4 regions of the Desulfonatronum zhilinae genome follow, and region 1 is predicted to be linked to each of the others. Evidence: predicted binding sites of a transcription regulator. Region 1 holds the regulator's gene; each other region holds the start of a gene.

Region 1 (4,212 bases):
CATTTCTCCTGAAACACCCGTCGCAGGTCGTGGATGGAAAAATCCGACGTATCCACCACCAAGTCGGCGTGCTTGCGCAACCCCTCCAGCATGATCCGCTCACGGAAGATGGCCTGGTCCAATCCCATGCCCTGGGCTTCCAGGGGATGCGGACGGCGGGTGGTGGCGTAGCGCCGGATCAGCACGGCGTCCCGGGCCTCCAGAAAGACCAGTTTCGGACACATCCCGGCCAGGTCCATCCGCTCCACGAACTGCTCCCATTGCAGGGCGAAGTCCGGTTGGCGCACATCCAGCCCCAGGGCCACCCCGGCGTACTGGTTCAGCTTCATCTCCTCGGACAGGGTCAGCAACTGTCCGGCCAGCCCGGCCGGCAGACCGTCCACGCAGTAGTACCCCAGATCCTCGAAGACGTTCAGGACCGTACTTTTTCCGGCCCCGGACTGTCCGGTGATCATGACCAGGGAGAGTTCGCACGGTTTTCGCGGTTGGTCTGCGCTCATCGCGGTTTGCCTTTTGGGGTAGGGGCACGGCGCGCCGTGCCCCTACGGTGTGGACGAATAAAATACCATCACGCCGAACTGAGGGCGTCCCAGAAAAGCTCCTTGTCCTGGGCCGTGAGAAAGGCATGCCGAAAGGTCTCGTCCTTGAGCAGCCGGGTGATGGACGCCAGGATGCGCAGGTGCATTCCGGCGACCTGTTCCGGGGCCAGGACCATGAAAAAAATATGGCACGGTTTGCGGTCCAGGGCGTCGAAATCCACGCCTTCGGAACTGCGTCCGACCACCAGCACGATCCTGTCCAGCCCCTCCAGCTTGCCGTGGGGAATGGCCACTCCTTCGCCGATGCCCGTGCTCCCGAGACTTTCCCGGTCCTTGAGCACCCGAAAGGCCGCCTCGGCATCCAGACTCGGCACGTTTTGGGCCAGCACGGCGACCAATTCCGCCAGCACTTCCGTCTTGTTCCTGGCTTGCAAATCGGGGAGCAGCAAGTCCTTGCTCAAGAAATCCTTGAGGACCATCGACTAGATACCCGGGTCGATCAGACCGAAATCGCCGCTTTTCCGGCGGTAGATGACGTTGACGCGCTCGATGTCCGCGTTGAAGAAAACCAGGAAATCGTTGCCCAGGGCTTCCAATTGCATGGCCGCCTCGTCCACGGACATGGGCTTGGGCTCGAAATTGTCGGTTTCCGTGATGGTCTGGGCCCGCTTGCCGGTCTCGTCCTGGGTAAAGGTGATCACGTCCACCCGCGCGGACTGGCTCTTCTGACCGCGACGATGGTCCTTGTTCTTCTCTTTGGTCTTGCGCACCTGAGCCTCGAGCTTGTCCAGGACCAGGTCGATGGTGGAGTACATGTCCTCGCTTTCGGTGGTGGCGGAGAAATGCATGTCCTTGCCCGTGAGGATCACCTCGGCCATATGCCGATACTTTTCCACGGAAAGGTTGACGGCCAGTTCGCCCTGATCTTCAGGACGCAGGTAACGGTTGATTTTATTGAAACGCTCGCCGGCGTAGCCCTTGAGGTGATTGGACGGCTCGAAATTCTTGAAAGTAAAAGTTATTTCCATGCGACACCTCCGAAGTAAAACGGGTTCTGGGTTGGTTTGAGGTTGTTCGCTCCGTTGGGAGCATCCGGGATGGCTAAAAAATGGCCTTGCGCTTGGAAGACGACTCGATGTTCAACGCCATGCGGTACTTGGCCACGGTACGGCGGGCGATGTTCACGCCCAGGGACTTTTTCAAAAGTTGCGAGATCAGTTCGTCGCTGAGCGGACGCTTGGGGTCCTCTTCGGAAATCAGCTTCTTGATCTCCGCCTTGACGCTTTCCGAGCCGGCCTCCGACCCGTCGTCCATACCCAGGGCGCTGTTGAAGAAAAATTTCAGTTCATACGTTCCATGGGGCGTGCTCATGTATTTGCTGGTCGTGATCCGGCTGACCGTGGACTCGTGCATGTTGATGTCCAGGGCCACATCCTTGAGGATCATCGGCTTCAGATGCGTCACCCCATGGCGAAAAAAATCAATCTGGAACCGGACGATGCTTTCGGCGACCTTGTGCAGGGTCCGCTGGCGCTGGTACAGGCTTTTCATCAACCAGTGAGCGGATCGGACCTTTTCCTGAATGTAGTCCCTGGTCCCCTTGTCGTGAACGGACAGCTCCTTGGCGTAGGCCTCATTGACCATCAAACCCGGTATCTCGTCCTCGTTCAGAACCACGATGAAATCGCCGCCGTGCTGGAGGATGTAAACGTCCGGGCTGGTGAACTGAGGATCATCGGAGCCGAAGCTCTTGCCGGGCATGGGGTCCAGGCGCTGGATGCAGTCCAGGTAGTGTTTGATTTCCTCCATGGAGAGCTTGAACTTCTTGGCCAACGGCTTGTAGCGACGTTTTTCCAGCTCCTCCAGATGATCCTTGACCAGGGAGACCAGAATCGGGTCGTCCAGCCCCAGTTCGTCCATCTGGACCAGCAGGCACTCCCGCAGGTTCCTAGCGCAGACCCCCACGGGGTCCAGGCGTTGCATGATCCGCAGGATCCGCTCCGCCTCCTCCGTCTCGCAGCCGGCCATGGCGGCGATGTCCTCAATGGATTCGCAAAGATACCCCACGGCATCCAGGTTGCCAAGGATCACCTCGCTGACGGCCAATTCCCGCTCCGACAAGGCCGAAAGCCGCAACTGCCAGGAAAGATGGCCGATCAGCGTGGACTTGCCGGCCAGCCGGGCCTCGAAACTCATGCCCTCTTCCGGGACTTCCCAGTCCCGGCCCTGGATCTGTCGACTGATGCTGGAAAATTCTCCCAGGTAGTCCTGCCACTCCGAATCGTGAAGCTGCCGGGGCTCCTCGACGTTGACGGACTGGAACCGATCCTCGGCAGGGTCTTTTATCGGGGTCTCCACCGTCTCATCGATGCCTTCCGGCGCGATCTCCAATACGGGATTCTCCAGCAATTCCTGCTGGATGCTTTCCACCAGCTCCAGCCTGGAAAGCTGAAGCAGCTTGATGGCTTGTTGCAGTTGGGGGGTCATCACCAACTGCTGCGTCAACTTCAGTTGCTGGCGCAGTTCAAGAGCCATGTCGCGTTTTCGCCTCCATGACCGGGCTGACCGGTTGGAACGCCAATCCCGATTGTTGATCAATCATAAGCAAAAGTCCTCACCGAGGTAAACTTTCCGAGCGATGGAATCGGCCACGATGGCTTCCGGAGACCCTTCAAAAATGGCCCGTCCTTCGAAGACGATGGATGCTCTGTCGCAAATCTTCAGCGTTTCGCGGACGTTGTGATCCGAAATCAACACACCGATCCCCCGCTCCTTGAGGGACATCACGATCTCCTGGATGTCGTCCACGGCCAGGGGGTCGATACCCGCGAAGGGTTCGTCCAGCAACATGAATTTCGGATTCCGGATCAGGGCCCGGGCGATTTCCAGACGGCGGCGCTCCCCGCCGGAGAGAAACATGGCCTTCTGGTCGGCCAGTTTGGAGATGCCCAGTTCCTCCAGCAGGGCCTCGGCCTTTCTGCGCTGCATGGCCGGGGTGAAGTCCGTGTACTCCAGGATGATCCGCAAATTCTGCATCACGGTCAGCTTTTTGAAGACCGAACTCTCCTGGGGCAGGTAGCTCAGCCCCAGCCGGGCCCGCTCATGCAGCGGCCAAGTGGTGATCCGCTTTCCGTCCAGGTCCACCACCCCGCTGGTGGGCTTGATCACCCCGACCAGCATGTAGAACGTGGTGGTTTTCCCGGCTCCGTTGGGACCTAAAAGGCCGACGATCTCCCCCTGCTCGACCCGGATGGAAATATCCCGGACCACCTCTTTCTGGCCGAAGCTTTTGCGCAGACTCTTGCCGGAGAGAAGGGCCTTCACCGCGCCCCCTGTTCCCGAGGCAAAAGAAACATTCCTTCCACTCGACGATCGGTGCGTCCCTGCACATCCACCTCTCTTTCTTCAACATTGAGCGTGATCACGTTGCCTTCCAACCGGGTCCCGCCTTCTTCCACCCGGGCGTTGCCTTCCAGACGCAGGACGCTCTGGTCCACCCAATAGGTGGCCATGTCGCCGTGGCCGACACGGTCCTCGTGCTTCAGAAAGACCTGGCCAAAAGCGATCATTTGTTCAATGTCCACTTGAGCTTCCATGTCCTGTTCCGGAGCCATGCCCTCGGGTCGAGCCTCCCGGGGAAGGGTTCGCAAAAGCACTACCAGCCGCTCCGAAC
Region 2 (4,212 bases), on a different contig from region 1:
GCAGGACCAGCAGGAAATTCAGGATCGGTTTGCCGAACTGCCGACCGTAATCCAGAATGACGTCCGCCAGGCTCGGCGGCGGGATCATTTCCGGAGCGCCGAAGGAAATACTGGAGACCTCCACGCTGTCGCCCCGGGCCCCATCAAAGCCGATGGCGTTGCGGACCAGCTGTTCGATCCGTTGCAGTTCCTGGGCGCTGCGCGGCACGAAGACATGTCCTTGGCCCTCGGTCACCGGCTCGTATGTTCCATCGACGATAACCGCCACGCTCAATCGCTGCAACTCGCCCAGAGGCATGACGATCTGCTGTTCTTCGCGGTTGATTTCAAAATTGGTCGTGGACTGGGAACGAGCGCTTTCCTGATAGGTACCCTGGCCGGCGAAGCCGTCCCCCTGAAACTGTGGTTCGGGAACCCCGGCTTCCAGGTTGGACTGTCCGATGCTGGTTTCGTCACTTTTCTGTTCGCTGCGGACCACGGCGCTGTCCGGGTCGAACAGTTCCCTGACGATGGTCCGTCGACTGAAATCCAGTTCCGTGTTCACCTTGGCGATGACTTGGTCGTGGCCGAACAGCGGAATCAACATTTGGCTGATGCGCCGTTCCAGGTTCTGTTCCAGTTGCAGCTTGTACTCCAACTGAGTGTTGGTCATGCCTTCCAAAGTGTCCGAACTCTTGGGCTGGTACAGGACCTGCCCGGTGGTGTCGGACACGGTGATGTGATCCTGAGTCAATCCTTCCACCGAGGATGTAACCAGGTTGACCACGCTCTGGACCTGGCGGTTGTCCAGCCTGGAGCCCTGTTTCATAGTCAGAATCACGGCCGCGGACGGCGGACTCTGCTCTTCGATGAACAGGCTGCGATGCGGAATGACCAAATGAATCCGGGTGCTTTCCACCTCCGGAAATTCGGAAATCGTTCTGGACAGCTCGCCTTGCAGGGCCCGCTGGTAGTTGATGCGTTGGATGAAGTCGGTCTGGCCGAGTTTGACGTCGTCGAACAACTCGAACCCCAACCCCGGACCGCGCAGCGCTCCCTCCCCGGCGACACGCAACCGCAGTTCATGAACCCGATCCGCCGGGACCAGAATGGTCTGCCCGTTGTCCGCCAGCCGGTACGGTTCCTTGCCGGTCTGCAGGATGGTGCTCACCCGACTGGCGTCCTCGGGAGTCAGGCGGTCGTACAAAACCGCGTAATCCGGGCGACCGATCCAGTACATGAGCAGGAAAAAGACCAAAACCAGGGTCGCCGCCAAACCGCCGACCATGATGCGCTGAGAGGCGCTGGAATCGCTCCAGATTTGCAGGGCCTTGGCTTTCAGATTTTCCAGAAAAGGAGGCATGGCTGGCTCCGACGTGATTGTTGAAGGTTGGCTGAAGATTCTCGGGAAGAGGTTGGAAGGGAATGAGCATGGATCAAAGGTCGGAGCCGCTTGCCCCAACCATGAACCGTAAACGCTGAACCCTCAAACATTAGAAAGGCATCCGCAGCACTTCCTTATAGGCTTCCATGATCTTGTTGCGCACGGCGGAGGTCATGCTCATGGACAAGCTGGCTTTCTGCATGGAGATCATCAACTCGTGCACGTTCTGATTCGAGCCGGAGGCAAAGGATTCGATCATCCCGATGGACTCATGACGGAGGTTGTTCACCTCGGCCAGCGAACCCTTCAACGTATCGGTGAACGAGCGGACCTCTTCATGCGGCTTGATGGTCTCGGGCCGCGCCATTTGCGATGCTTGGTTGTAGGCCTTCAAGGCAATGGGGGATATGGACATAACGTCCTCCGTGAATTCGCGTCAGCGAAAAGAAGGTTATCGGCCCAACTCCAGGGCCTTGTTGAACATGGTCTTGGCCGAGGAGATCGTGGCCGCGTTGGCTTCGTAGGTGCGCAGAGCGGTCATCATGTTGGCCATCTCTTCGACCACGTTGATGTCCGGCAAGCTGACGTAGCCCTGCCCATCCGCGTCCGGATGTCCGGGGTCGTAAACCCGTTTGAAGGGCCGCTGGTCCGTGACCACGCCGGAAACCTTCACGCCCTTGACTTCCCGCTCCAACTCGGAACGCATGGCCTTGGTAAAGGGAGAATCCAGGGGCGTGGATTGAAAGACGACGCTTTTGCGACGATACGGTCCGCCTTCAGGAGTCCGCGTCGTATTCACGTTGGCCAGGTTCATGGAGATGATGTTCAGGTGCGTCCGCTCGGCGCTCAGACCCGACGCTCCGATCTCCAGGGCGGTCATGAAGTCCATTATTTGCCTCCCTCGGAAATGACGGTTTTCAGTCCTTCGAAATTCCTCTGCAGCGTGGTGATCAGCGTGTTGTAAAGCAAGGTGTTCTTGGCCATGGTGGTCATTTCCTTGTCCAGGTCCACGGCGTCCTCGCCCTGCACCACCCGTGGCTTGAGGTCCTTGATGAAGTCTGCGGAAAATCTCTTGGCGTCGAATTTTGCCGGCATGTGCTCAGCGTTGGTTCGGGTCATCTTTCCCCGGGCGTCCAATCCCAAGGCCCGCTGCAGGTCCTCCTCGAACTCCAGGCTCCGGGCCTTGTAGCCGGGGGTCTTGATGTTCGCCAGATTTCCCGCGACGACATTTTGACGTTCCAGACGCATGTCCAGAACCTTGGCTTGAAGATGGATATGTGAACTGAACAGGCTTTTCATGATTTCATTCCTCCTGTATTTTCGGGGTGTTTGTAATTATCAGCCCGAAAACAAGCCCGATGGGCGCGGTTGATTGCCATGGATATTAGCAACTCCCGTTCCAACGATACACAGAGGATCGGATGAAGGCGGGCCGACCAAGCGCGGCAAGGATTGCAGCGAATTATTGGCATGAAGGATGCAAAGCTTCCGCAACAAGGTCGGACGTCAGTCGAACAGACGTCAATACGGATCAAACAACTCAGAGGAGAGACCATCATGACCAGCCATCTCGACTACGAAATCAACAAGGAACTTGGGGAATGCTATTTGTTCATGGGTGAACTGGACAAGGCCGAGCAATATTATGAAAAGGCCGCCAACTCCAACGGAACCCATCCGGATCCCTACTTGGGCCTGGCCACGGTGGCGGTGCAGCGCGGGCACCTGGAAAACGCCCTCAGCCTGTATCGTCGAGCCTCGGAAATCGAAGCCAACGACAAGTCCCTGGCCGGAATGGCCCTGGTGGAAATGGAAACCGGCGCTCTGGACAGCGCCTTTACCCACTTCTCCCAAGCCCTGGAACACAATCCGGAAAATCTGGTGGCCCTCTACGGTCTCGTCCAGGCCGGCCACGGCCTGAACCGTCTGGACGCGATCCTCGTCCCTTTGGAGAACTTCCTGGAACTCAATCCGGACAAGGCCGAAATCCGGTTCACGTTGGCAGGCATCCTGGTCAAGCTTGGTCAGGTGGGTAAGGCTCGCGAACAACTTGAACGGGCCCTGGAGAGCGATCCCTCCTATGATCCGGCGAAAGAACTCCTGATGGAACTGGCCCAGTAGCAACCAGTGACGTTGAAAAACTCCCTTTGCCAAAGACCACTGCGCATCCCGTGATTTCTCCTCTGTCGTGACCGAAATCGTCCGGGTCGGGCTTCAGTCCCGGTCCGGACGGATCGTCCAGAGGAAAGGATTTCCCCATATACAGGGCCAAGGCGCCGTCTTGCCAAGATTTCGGGCTTGTGGCATGTCCGAAGCCAGGGAGGACGGTATGCAATTATTGCCCATCAGACAGGCCCTGCTCAGCGTCACGGACAAAACCGGCTTGGCGGAGTTCGCGACGTTTCTGCACCAGGGCGGGGTCCGGCTCATTTCCACCGGAGGGACGCGCAAGACGCTCCTGGACGCCGGACTTCCGGTCCGTGCCGTCAGTGAGGTCACCGGGTTCCCCGAAATCCTCGACGGGCGGGTGAAGACCCTGCACCCGCACATCCATGGCCCGTTGCTGGCGGACAAGGACAATCCCGAACACCTTCGGACCCTGACCCAACGCAACCTGCTGCCCTTGGACCTGATCTGCGTCAACTTGTACGATTTCGCCAAAGCTTTGGCGAAAAATCTGGCCCTGAGGGCCTGCGTCGAACAGATCGACATCGGCGGTCCGACCATGCTCCGCGCCGCAGCGAAAAACTTTCACAGCGTGCTGGTGGTTCCCGGCCCTGACGACTATCCCAGGATCATGGCCGAACTGGGCTCCCAGCACTATCATGTCAGCCTGGCCCTGCGCCGTG
Region 3 (4,212 bases), on a different contig from region 1:
CGGACAGCGAGACCGCCGCCGTGGTCAGTTCGGCCAGGGCGTTAAGGGTCTGCAACTCCTGTTTTCTGGCCCGAACCTTCTCTTGCAGCAGCTGTTCGGACTGTTGCAAGGCCTCGGTCCTACGGGCCACTTTTCCTTCCAGGTCCTGGGCGTAGTTCTTCAACTCCTGTTTGGTACGGCGCAGATGATCGGACATGCTTACCGCGGCTTCGGTCAGCTCCTGGATTTCGTCCCGTGGATCCATGGGGTTTGGGCTGGGCAGATATTCGCGCAGGCTTTTTTCTTCGGCTTCCTCCCGGAAAATATTCAGCACTCCGTGCAGGTTGTTGACCACGGCCCGGTTGAAGATGAAGGCCATGAGCAGAAAGAAGAGGGTTGCCCCCAGAAACAGGGAGAAAAAGACCGAGGCCGCCTGATCCCGGATCTCGGCTAGGGCCTTGTGCACCGGAATGCCCACGGCCATCACTCCGGCCAGATCGCCGGGCTGGTTCCAGAATCCGCGTTCCGTGCCGTACATGTCCAGCATGTCCCGCGGGGCGTGGACCGGATCGCCATGACAGCTCATGCAGGATTCCTCGAAGTAGACGGGCTTGAAGCGCATGAACTGTTTTTCGTCCTCGACGTTCAGCGTGCCCTGCCAGTTTTGGAGTTCCGGATTGAGCTGAAACAGATTGATCATGGAGAGTTCCAGACTGTTGGCCTCGGACCTGGGATTGCGGGCGTTGCGGGCCACTCGCCGGTATTCGTAGTGGGGCAGAACCTGATTGAAATTGTCCATCACGGCCCGTCCGACGTAGGAGGTGGACATGGCCTGGACCATGAAGAACTCCTCACCGAATTCCTCGGACATTCGCGGCCGCAGTTCGTCACGAACGTACTTGCGGCTGGCCTCCACCGCGGCCATGACCATCATGGTCTTTTCGTAGGCGTGTTTTTCCATCTGCGCCGTTTCGCGCAGATAGATCAGGTAGGCTCCGGCGAAGCAGACCAGGAGCAGACTCAAACCCGTGGCCACCAGGAACCTGGATCTGAATCCCAAGGATTTGTGGAAGAGATGGCTTTTGCCTGACTGGCTGGTTTCATCGGCGGGGCTTTTGGGAGGCATGGCGGACCTCGAACAGGATTCAGGATTCAGGATTCAGAAGTCAGGAGTTGAAAGGAGCAGTGGTGCGGAGCATATGTCACACATGGTCGTATTGCAAACTTTAGTTGTCAATGTGGTGCTAATAGATGTTTCTGGTGAAAGGGCGATGATCAAAAGGCACTTATGGAAATGGTTTGAGTGCAGTTCTTAATGCTTTGATATGAAATATTAATTTTTTATTTTCTGGCAATGTGGATCGCTTGGCTCGGAGTTTGCTTTGCTTGAGAAAAGATTCACTCGTCACGGTTACGCGGTTCATGTCAAGGCGGTTTGCAGAGGGCTTTCCGGTATGGCGTGAGAGGACCGCGTTGATGGTACCAACCCGCAACATTTAAGGAGGTTTTTCACATGGCGGAAAATCAAACGGACAATGTGGTTACTGAAACCAAAATCCCCATGATCACCCAGATGCACACCACCGAGGACTGGTGGGCCATCTGGCTGGGTGGGTTGATTCTCATCCTGGCGGTACTTGCGGCCATGGCGGCCAAGCCGGACGTTGCCAGCATGGCTGAATTTCGGGCAACCATGGAACGTGAGTCGGAAATGGCCGGATTCCGGACAATTGCCTATACAGAGGCCGAGGCCAAATTGAACTCCGTTAGAGCCCGCGATCACGGTTTTCTGAAGACCATCAACAGTTATCTTGCCAAGCCAGGTCGGTGGAGTAGCAATCCTCTGGACTCCCTGTACCGCAGCGAGGCCGCGGCGGCTGAAATCCGCGCAGCCAACGCCGAGCGCCTGCAGCGGGCCACCGATCGTCTAAACGAAGCCCGGGCCAATGCCCAGGCTGCTGAGGATCTGGCCAGGGAAGCGAATTTTCAGAACACCCAGCTGAACCAGGAAGCCCGCGCCCTACTGGGTGAGTGGCGCGCAGCCCGGAGCAGCCACTCCAGCGCTCGTAGCGCGGCCAATACCCAGCCCTTCAACCGGATTCCCACATTGTTGGGGCTGATGGTCATAACGGCCTTGATTTTTGCCATTGGCGGCAAGTTCATGGGCTATAATCTAGGGCAGTATTTTGCCGGCTTCCCCATTGTTTTCGGGCTGGCGGTTCTTTCCTACGTCATTGCCGGGCAGGAAACCATCAGAGCCTACGGATTCTCCTACGTCTTGTGGGGTATCGCGCTGGGCATGCTCATCTCCAACACCATTGGAACGCCCAAGTTTCTCAAGACAGCGGCCCAAACCGAATACTTCATCAAGACCGGTCTGGTCCTTCTGGGCGCCAGCATCCTGATCAACCTGATCCTGATGGTCGGTCTGCCCGGTATCTTCGTCACCTGGGTGGTCACGCCCATCGTGCTCATCGGTACCTACTGGTTCGGTCAGAATGTGATCAAGGTGGAATCCAAGCAGTTGAACATCACGGTTTCCTCGGACATGAGCGTTTCCGGCGTGTCCGCGGCCATCGCCGCCGCCGCCGCCTCCCGGGCCAAGAAGGAAGAATTGACCCTGGCCATCGGCATGTCCATGATCTTCGTGGTGGTCATGATCTTCGCCCTGCCGACCTTTGCCAACTGGGTGGGCATGCATCCGGTCTGGGCCGGCGCCTGGTTGGGCGGCACGGTTGACAACACCGGTTCCGTGGTTGCCGCTGGTGAATTGATCGGTCCGGAAGCCATGTACGTGGCCGCGACCATCAAGATGATCCAGAACGTGATGATCGGCGTGATGGCCTTTGGCGTGGCCGCCTACTGGTGCCTGAAGGTTGAGCCTGAACGCGCCTGCGCCGCCGGATCCACCCCCATGAAGTTCACCGCCGCCGGGGCCCTGTCCGAAATCTGGTACCGGTTCCCCAAGTTCATTCTGGGTTTCATCGGCGCGTCCATCATTTTCTCCGCCTTGGGCGCGAGCATGGGGGAAGACTGGCAGCAGGCCATGATTCGTAGTGGAGCCCTGGCCTGGGCCAATGGCTTCCGTGACTGGTTCTTCGCCATCGCCTTCGTGAGCATCGGCTTGAGCATCAGCTACAAGGAACTCAAGGAGCCCCTGAAGGGCGGCAAGGCACTGATCCTGTACGTTTGCGGTCAGAGCTTCAACCTCCTGCTTACCGCCTTCGTGGCCTACATCATGTTCATGGTCCTGTTCCGCGACGTCACCGACCGGCTGATGTCCATGGGCCTGTAATCGCCTGATTCTGCATGGAGCAGGGAAAATTGTCCTCCAACAACCAACAGGCCGGGGACGGGAAACCGTCCCCGGCTTCCCCTTTGCGACGCGAAGACCACAGTCGATGGCGCGGTCTGGCGCGCTTGGCCTTGGGTATCGCCTTGATCGTCGGCTTTGTCGTCATCCTGGCCAACCTGGAGCGAGTCACGGGGAAAAGTCGGACCATCGAGGCGTTGCGCGAGCGGGATATCTACGTCGGAGCTTGGTACTGGGACAGTATCCAAGAGGTCTCCGAGGCCATGAGTTTCATGCGTGGGGCCTTGGGCAGAGGCGAGAAAAAGGACGATTGACGCCGGGTCAGCTTCTGTTTCGCAATCCACCTCGCCACGTCTTCCCGAGCGAACAAAATCCGCTTACAGAACTGCTTACAGACCACGGCAATCTTTTCGATCCCCTCCAAATGGAGCGTTTATTCCGTGCCCATTGATCCCGAATCCAAACTTCTCAAGGTCCAACTCAAGGCTATCCTGGCCGAGGAACGGGAGTTCGCCTCCAGGGTGGTCTATTTCCGCCGCGCCGATACCCAGCCGCCGTGGTGGTACAACTTCATCCCATTTAAATTTCTGGTCGAATATTTCGTTCGTAAAAAAGAAACAACGCAGTTCAGCCAAAAGCATTTGCGCTTCAAGGAAACGGCCTTGCGGGCGGCGGAGGAAGTCGTCCGGTCCGGGAACACGGAGCGCCCTCGGCAGGAAATGAAGGGGGAACTGCGGGAGTTCTGGATGCGCGAGCAGAAGCTGGAGTCCCGGGAGGTCTATGAAAACCTGTCCGCCATGATGGACCTGCTCATGGATCACTATCTGCGACTGCTGCAAACCAGGGAGCGGGAATACCTGCTGATGGTTCGCGGGGCCTATCGGGACCGACCGGCATACCAGGAATTCCTGACCCGCATG
Region 4 (4,212 bases), on a different contig from region 1:
TTCCCGTCGCCGGGCTTGCCGGTCCTGTTCACCTCCATGATCGTCCCGACCACGTCTTCCACCTGATCATCGGTAACGATGACCGAGAAAACGCGCTTGGGATACAATCGTCCCTTTTCCCCCAGCAGCTCGGCAGCCTCTTCATAACCCTTCTCCGCGCCCTTGAGCAGCTCGGAGTTAATCAACCCCTTGCCCCGGCCCTGGGCCTCCAGGGCGAAGAACGCGGGCACGCCGGCTTCAGCCAGGGCTTCCTTGGTCTTGTTGACCATGTTCATCCGGATGACGGCGGTGATCTCCTTCATACCCCGACCCCCTTCAGATCCGCGCCCTCGGTTTCCTTGACTCCGGAGCTGATGGTGTACATCTCCTCCACCGGGCTGAGGAAGATCTTCCCATCGCCGAACGCGCCCTTTTCACCGGTCCGGGCTGCTTCCATGATCGTCTTGACCACGAAGTCCTTGTCTTTCTCGCCGACCACGCTCATCAGCAGGACTTTGGGAATCTCGTCGTAGGTGATCTCCCCGATCTTGATGCCGCGCTGCTTGCCGCGCCCGGCCACGGAAAACTTGGTCACCGCCGGATAACCGGCATCCATCAACGCCTTCAAAACCGCATCCACCCTCTCAGGCCGGACAATCGCTCGAACCATGATCAACATATCGCTTCTCCCTTATTGTTGGTTGAAATGTGGGCAACTCTACAGCAGATTCTGTTTGGCCTCATTCCGATGCTGGATTCCCGCCTTCGCGGGAATGATTTGTTTTTTCGATGCCGTCTCCGAATCAGTCATACCCGCGAAGGCGGGTATCCAGTCCGGTTTTTCACGGATGAGCTGCGTAGATACATATCTGGAATACTTACAACAAAGACCAGGGACCTAGTTGGCGATGCCGTAGTCGATGAGCAACTTTTCCAGTTCGTCGATTTCCATGGGCTTGGGCACGATGAACATGTCGTTGCCGTCGATCTTCCTGGCCAGGGTGCGGTATTCATCGGCCTGGGGATGCTTGGGATCAAAGTCGATGACAGTTTTACGGTTGATCTCCGCGCGCTGGACCATGTTGTCCCGAGGTACGAAATGGATCATCTGCGTTCCCAGACGTTTGGCCAGCTCCACGATCATCTCCCGCTCGTTGTCCACATTGCGGCTGTTGCAGATCAGCCCGCCCAGGCGCACCCCGCCGGCCTCGGCGAATTTCACGATGCCCTTGCAGATGTTGTTGGCCGCGTACATGGCCATCATTTCCCCGGAGACAACGATGTAGATTTCCTGAGCCTTGCCTTCGCGAATGGGCATGGCGAATCCGCCGCAGACCACGTCGCCCAGAACGTCGTAAAAGACGTAGTCCAGGTTCTTGTCTTCCTTGTAGGCCCCGAGCTGTTCCAGCAGATTGATGCTGGTGATGATCCCCCGGCCCGCACAGCCCACGCCCGGCTCCGGCCCCCCGGATTCGGTGCAGACCGTCCCGCCGAATCCGGCCAGGAGGACATCGTCCAGTTCCACGTCCTCGCCCTCTTCGCGCAGAGTGTCCAAAACCGTGCGCTGATGCAGTCCGTGCAGCAGCAACCGGGTGGAGTCCGCCTTGGGGTCGCAGCCCACGATCATCACCTTGCGGCCCATCTCGCCCAGCGCGGCCACCGTGTTCTGCGTCGTGGTGGATTTTCCGATCCCGCCCTTTCCATAAATAGCAACCTTGCGCATACGTTCCTCCCGGAGATTGAGTGTTGAGAATGGAAGGCTTAGGGCAAGGAGCATGCCAGGGGTGGGAGTGAAGCCATCTTGGAAAAATAAAACAAATAATTTTAAGTTATTGCCGGAACATTTCGCCGAAGCGACTGCAAGTTGCCGCTCATGCGGACGCGACAAAGGTGAACGACATTTTTGTCGGAAACTACGGTTTTGCAGGGGGTCGGGGGTCGTGTAGGGCACGGCGCGCCGTGCCCCTGCACGATGGGGGGAATACCGTAGGTGATGGCCGGAGCACGGAATATCGTAGGGGCACGGCGCGCCGTGCCCCTACGGTGTGGCGATGAAACGCAGATCAACGCTCCCTGGCACTGATCGTGCTTGTTCCAGTCGTAGGGCGTGATCACTGCATTGCCCCTGAAACCACGACAAGGACCCCATATGCTTATCGACAGTACCTTACGCGAAGGCGCGCAGATGTTCGGCGTCTATTTCTCGGACGCCCAACGCCGGGACATTCTCTCCGGTTTGATTCGGGCCGGTGTGGACGAGGTGGAGATCGGCTGGGCCGGGCAGGACGGGCTGGAGGATCTGCTCCGGCACGGAAGAAAGGAAGATCCGTCGGAACGGACCAGGCTGACGGTCTGGTCGCCGTTGCGAATGCTGGACCTGGATCGCCTGGCCGCCATGGGCGTCAGGCGCATCCAATTCGGCGTCCCGGTTTCGGACGCCCACATAGAGCACCGTCTTGGCATGGATCGGGCAGGACTATTGCTTCGGCTTCAAAACATCTTGCGCCGAGCAGCGGAACTGGAGATGGCGTTTGTCGGGGTCGGGCTGGAGGACGTATCCCGGGCGGACCGGGATTTCGCTTTGCAGGTCGTTCGGGTGGTCGAGGAATGCGGAGGCAGGCGGATTCGCCTTTCAGACACCGTGGGCCTGCTCACGCCGCTGGAAACCGCTGAACTGGTGCGCTGGTTCGCGGACCGGACCGATCTGGCCATTGGATTTCACGGCCACGACGACTTCGGCATGGCCACGGCCAACGCCATCACGGCCCTGGCCTCAGGGGCCGAAAGCGTGGACGTGTCCGTGCTGGGAATCGGGGAACGGGCCGGGATCGCGGCCCTGGAAGAGGTCGCCGGCCACCTGAACTTCAGGCGAGGGGCTGACTACGATTTGAAGCAGTGCGTTTGTCTGGCTCGAATGGTTGCCGAAGCGGCCGGAGTACCCATGGTCCGGAACAAGGCCATGATTGGCGAAGACGTTTTTGCCTGCGAAACTGGCCTGCACCTGCAAGCCTTGGCCAAAGATCCCAGCCTGTTCGAACCCTTTGCCCCGGAAAAAATCGGTGCGAACAGAAAACTGGGCCTGGGCGGCAAAACCGGAAAAACAGCTGTCCGCCAAGCCGCCCATCGTCAAGGCATCACCGTACCCGGCCACGGAATCGAAAGCCTGACCCACCGCGTCCGCCTTCTTTCTCAGGCTTTGGCCCGGCCGCTGGTTGAGGAAGAATTTCAGACTCTCCTTGCGCTGGATGCAAAAGCCTCATCGTGCCTCTTGACCTGTTCCTGAAACATCCACCGGGTGAAACAGTTGCGGCGGCAGATCAACCGGTTCGTTGTTCCAGATTCTGTTCACCGATGAAATATCCAAGCCTGTAAGTTCCGCGATTATTTCATCGGAAAGATTTCTTTTTTTGGCATTGAGAACAAGGGTGCGCAGGGTCGAGTAACTGCCTTTCTCCATCCCCTTCTCCATCCCGAAACGCTCAATACTCGTCATGTACGGCATTTTCTTATCCTCCTCGAATTTACTGTATTCCATCCAGAATTCTTTTTCCACCCCATCCGGCAGGCGGATCATCCAGTCGATGATGCGGAAGAGTTCCAGGATCGTGTCTTTGACGTAGCCCCGTTCGTACATCAAGCGAACCAGGTGCATCTTCCAGGCCCGGAGTTCATTCGCGGTTTTGCTGGTCTTCGCCTTGATCTGGGCCATGATAACCAGGGAGAAGACGTTATCGCTTTGCTCCAGTTCTTCCCAACGCTCCATCCAGTCCAAAAGTTTGATCACTGGAAATTCGAATTCCACCTTGCAACCCCAGCGATGTCGGCGATAGGTCGACGGCCGGAAACACGGGGACGTATCCGCCAGGACACCCAAGCTGACCACGTCCACCTTGTATTTGTCAAAGATGCGGTAGTTGTAGACGAACATGCGCAGAGAAAAATCCTGGTCCGATTCACCTTGGACCTCCACATGGATCAGGACAAAAATCCGCTGCTTGTCTTTTGTCCTGACCCGGACCAGCTTGTCCGCGTAACGTCGGCCAAGACTTGAGTCCTGGGTGATCTGTTGCAATTCTTTGTCCAGGAATTCAGGAGGATGCGTCCAGTCGATCTCTTGTTGGATCTGCGGGAAGAGCAGGGCCAGGAATTCGGCGAAGCGGAGTTCCAGGATTTCCTTCCAGGGGCTGTCATGGTCCTGGTTTGGCAGGTTTTGGGAGCAGTTTGCATCGATCA

Evidence for each region. Region 1 encodes sigma-54, which starts transcription at its own class of promoters, with help from an activator protein. Its sites were predicted from a motif close to CTGGCACGGNNNNTGCTT; they were not measured.
Region 2: a site for sigma-54 is predicted at 2,749-2,766, ahead of flgB (flagellar basal body rod protein FlgB). Genes of this name have one in related genera too.
Region 3: a site for sigma-54 is predicted at 1,345-1,362, ahead of AC559A_RS06795 (YeiH family protein). Genes of this name have one in related genera too.
Region 4: a site for sigma-54 is predicted at 1,744-1,761, ahead of nifH (nitrogenase iron protein). Genes of this name have one in related genera too.

The regions. Positions count from the first base shown of each region.
Region 1 is NZ_FXUJ01000008.1:102,345-106,556, reverse strand. It holds gene rapZ (RNase adapter RapZ) at 1-500, opposite strand, end outside; gene AC559A_RS08530 (PTS sugar transporter subunit IIA) at 569-1,018, opposite strand; gene hpf (ribosome hibernation-promoting factor, HPF/YfiA family) at 1,022-1,567, opposite strand; gene rpoN (RNA polymerase factor sigma-54) at 1,641-3,074, opposite strand; gene lptB (LPS export ABC transporter ATP-binding protein) at 3,138-3,863, opposite strand; gene AC559A_RS08510 (LptA/OstA family protein) at 3,860-4,212, opposite strand, start outside.
Region 2 is NZ_FXUJ01000002.1:97,786-101,997, forward strand. It holds gene fliF (flagellar basal-body MS-ring/collar protein FliF) at 1-1,342, opposite strand, end outside; gene fliE (flagellar hook-basal body complex protein FliE) at 1,473-1,778, opposite strand; gene flgC (flagellar basal body rod protein FlgC) at 1,815-2,252, opposite strand; gene flgB (flagellar basal body rod protein FlgB) at 2,252-2,662, opposite strand; gene AC559A_RS02880 (tetratricopeptide repeat protein) at 2,921-3,484, shown strand; gene AC559A_RS02885 (IMP cyclohydrolase) at 3,693-4,212, shown strand, end outside.
Region 3 is NZ_FXUJ01000006.1:39,920-44,131, reverse strand. It holds gene AC559A_RS06800 (c-type heme family protein) at 1-1,105, opposite strand, end outside; gene AC559A_RS06795 (YeiH family protein) at 1,493-3,274, shown strand; gene AC559A_RS06790 (hypothetical protein) at 3,304-3,606, shown strand; gene AC559A_RS06785 (NF038143 family protein) at 3,733-4,212, shown strand, end outside.
Region 4 is NZ_FXUJ01000017.1:64,112-68,323, forward strand. It holds gene AC559A_RS13635 (P-II family nitrogen regulator) at 1-302, opposite strand, end outside; gene AC559A_RS13640 (P-II family nitrogen regulator) at 299-658, opposite strand; gene nifH (nitrogenase iron protein) at 878-1,702, opposite strand; gene AC559A_RS13650 (LeuA family protein) at 2,129-3,262, shown strand; gene AC559A_RS13655 (Rpn family recombination-promoting nuclease/putative transposase) at 3,236-4,212, opposite strand, start outside.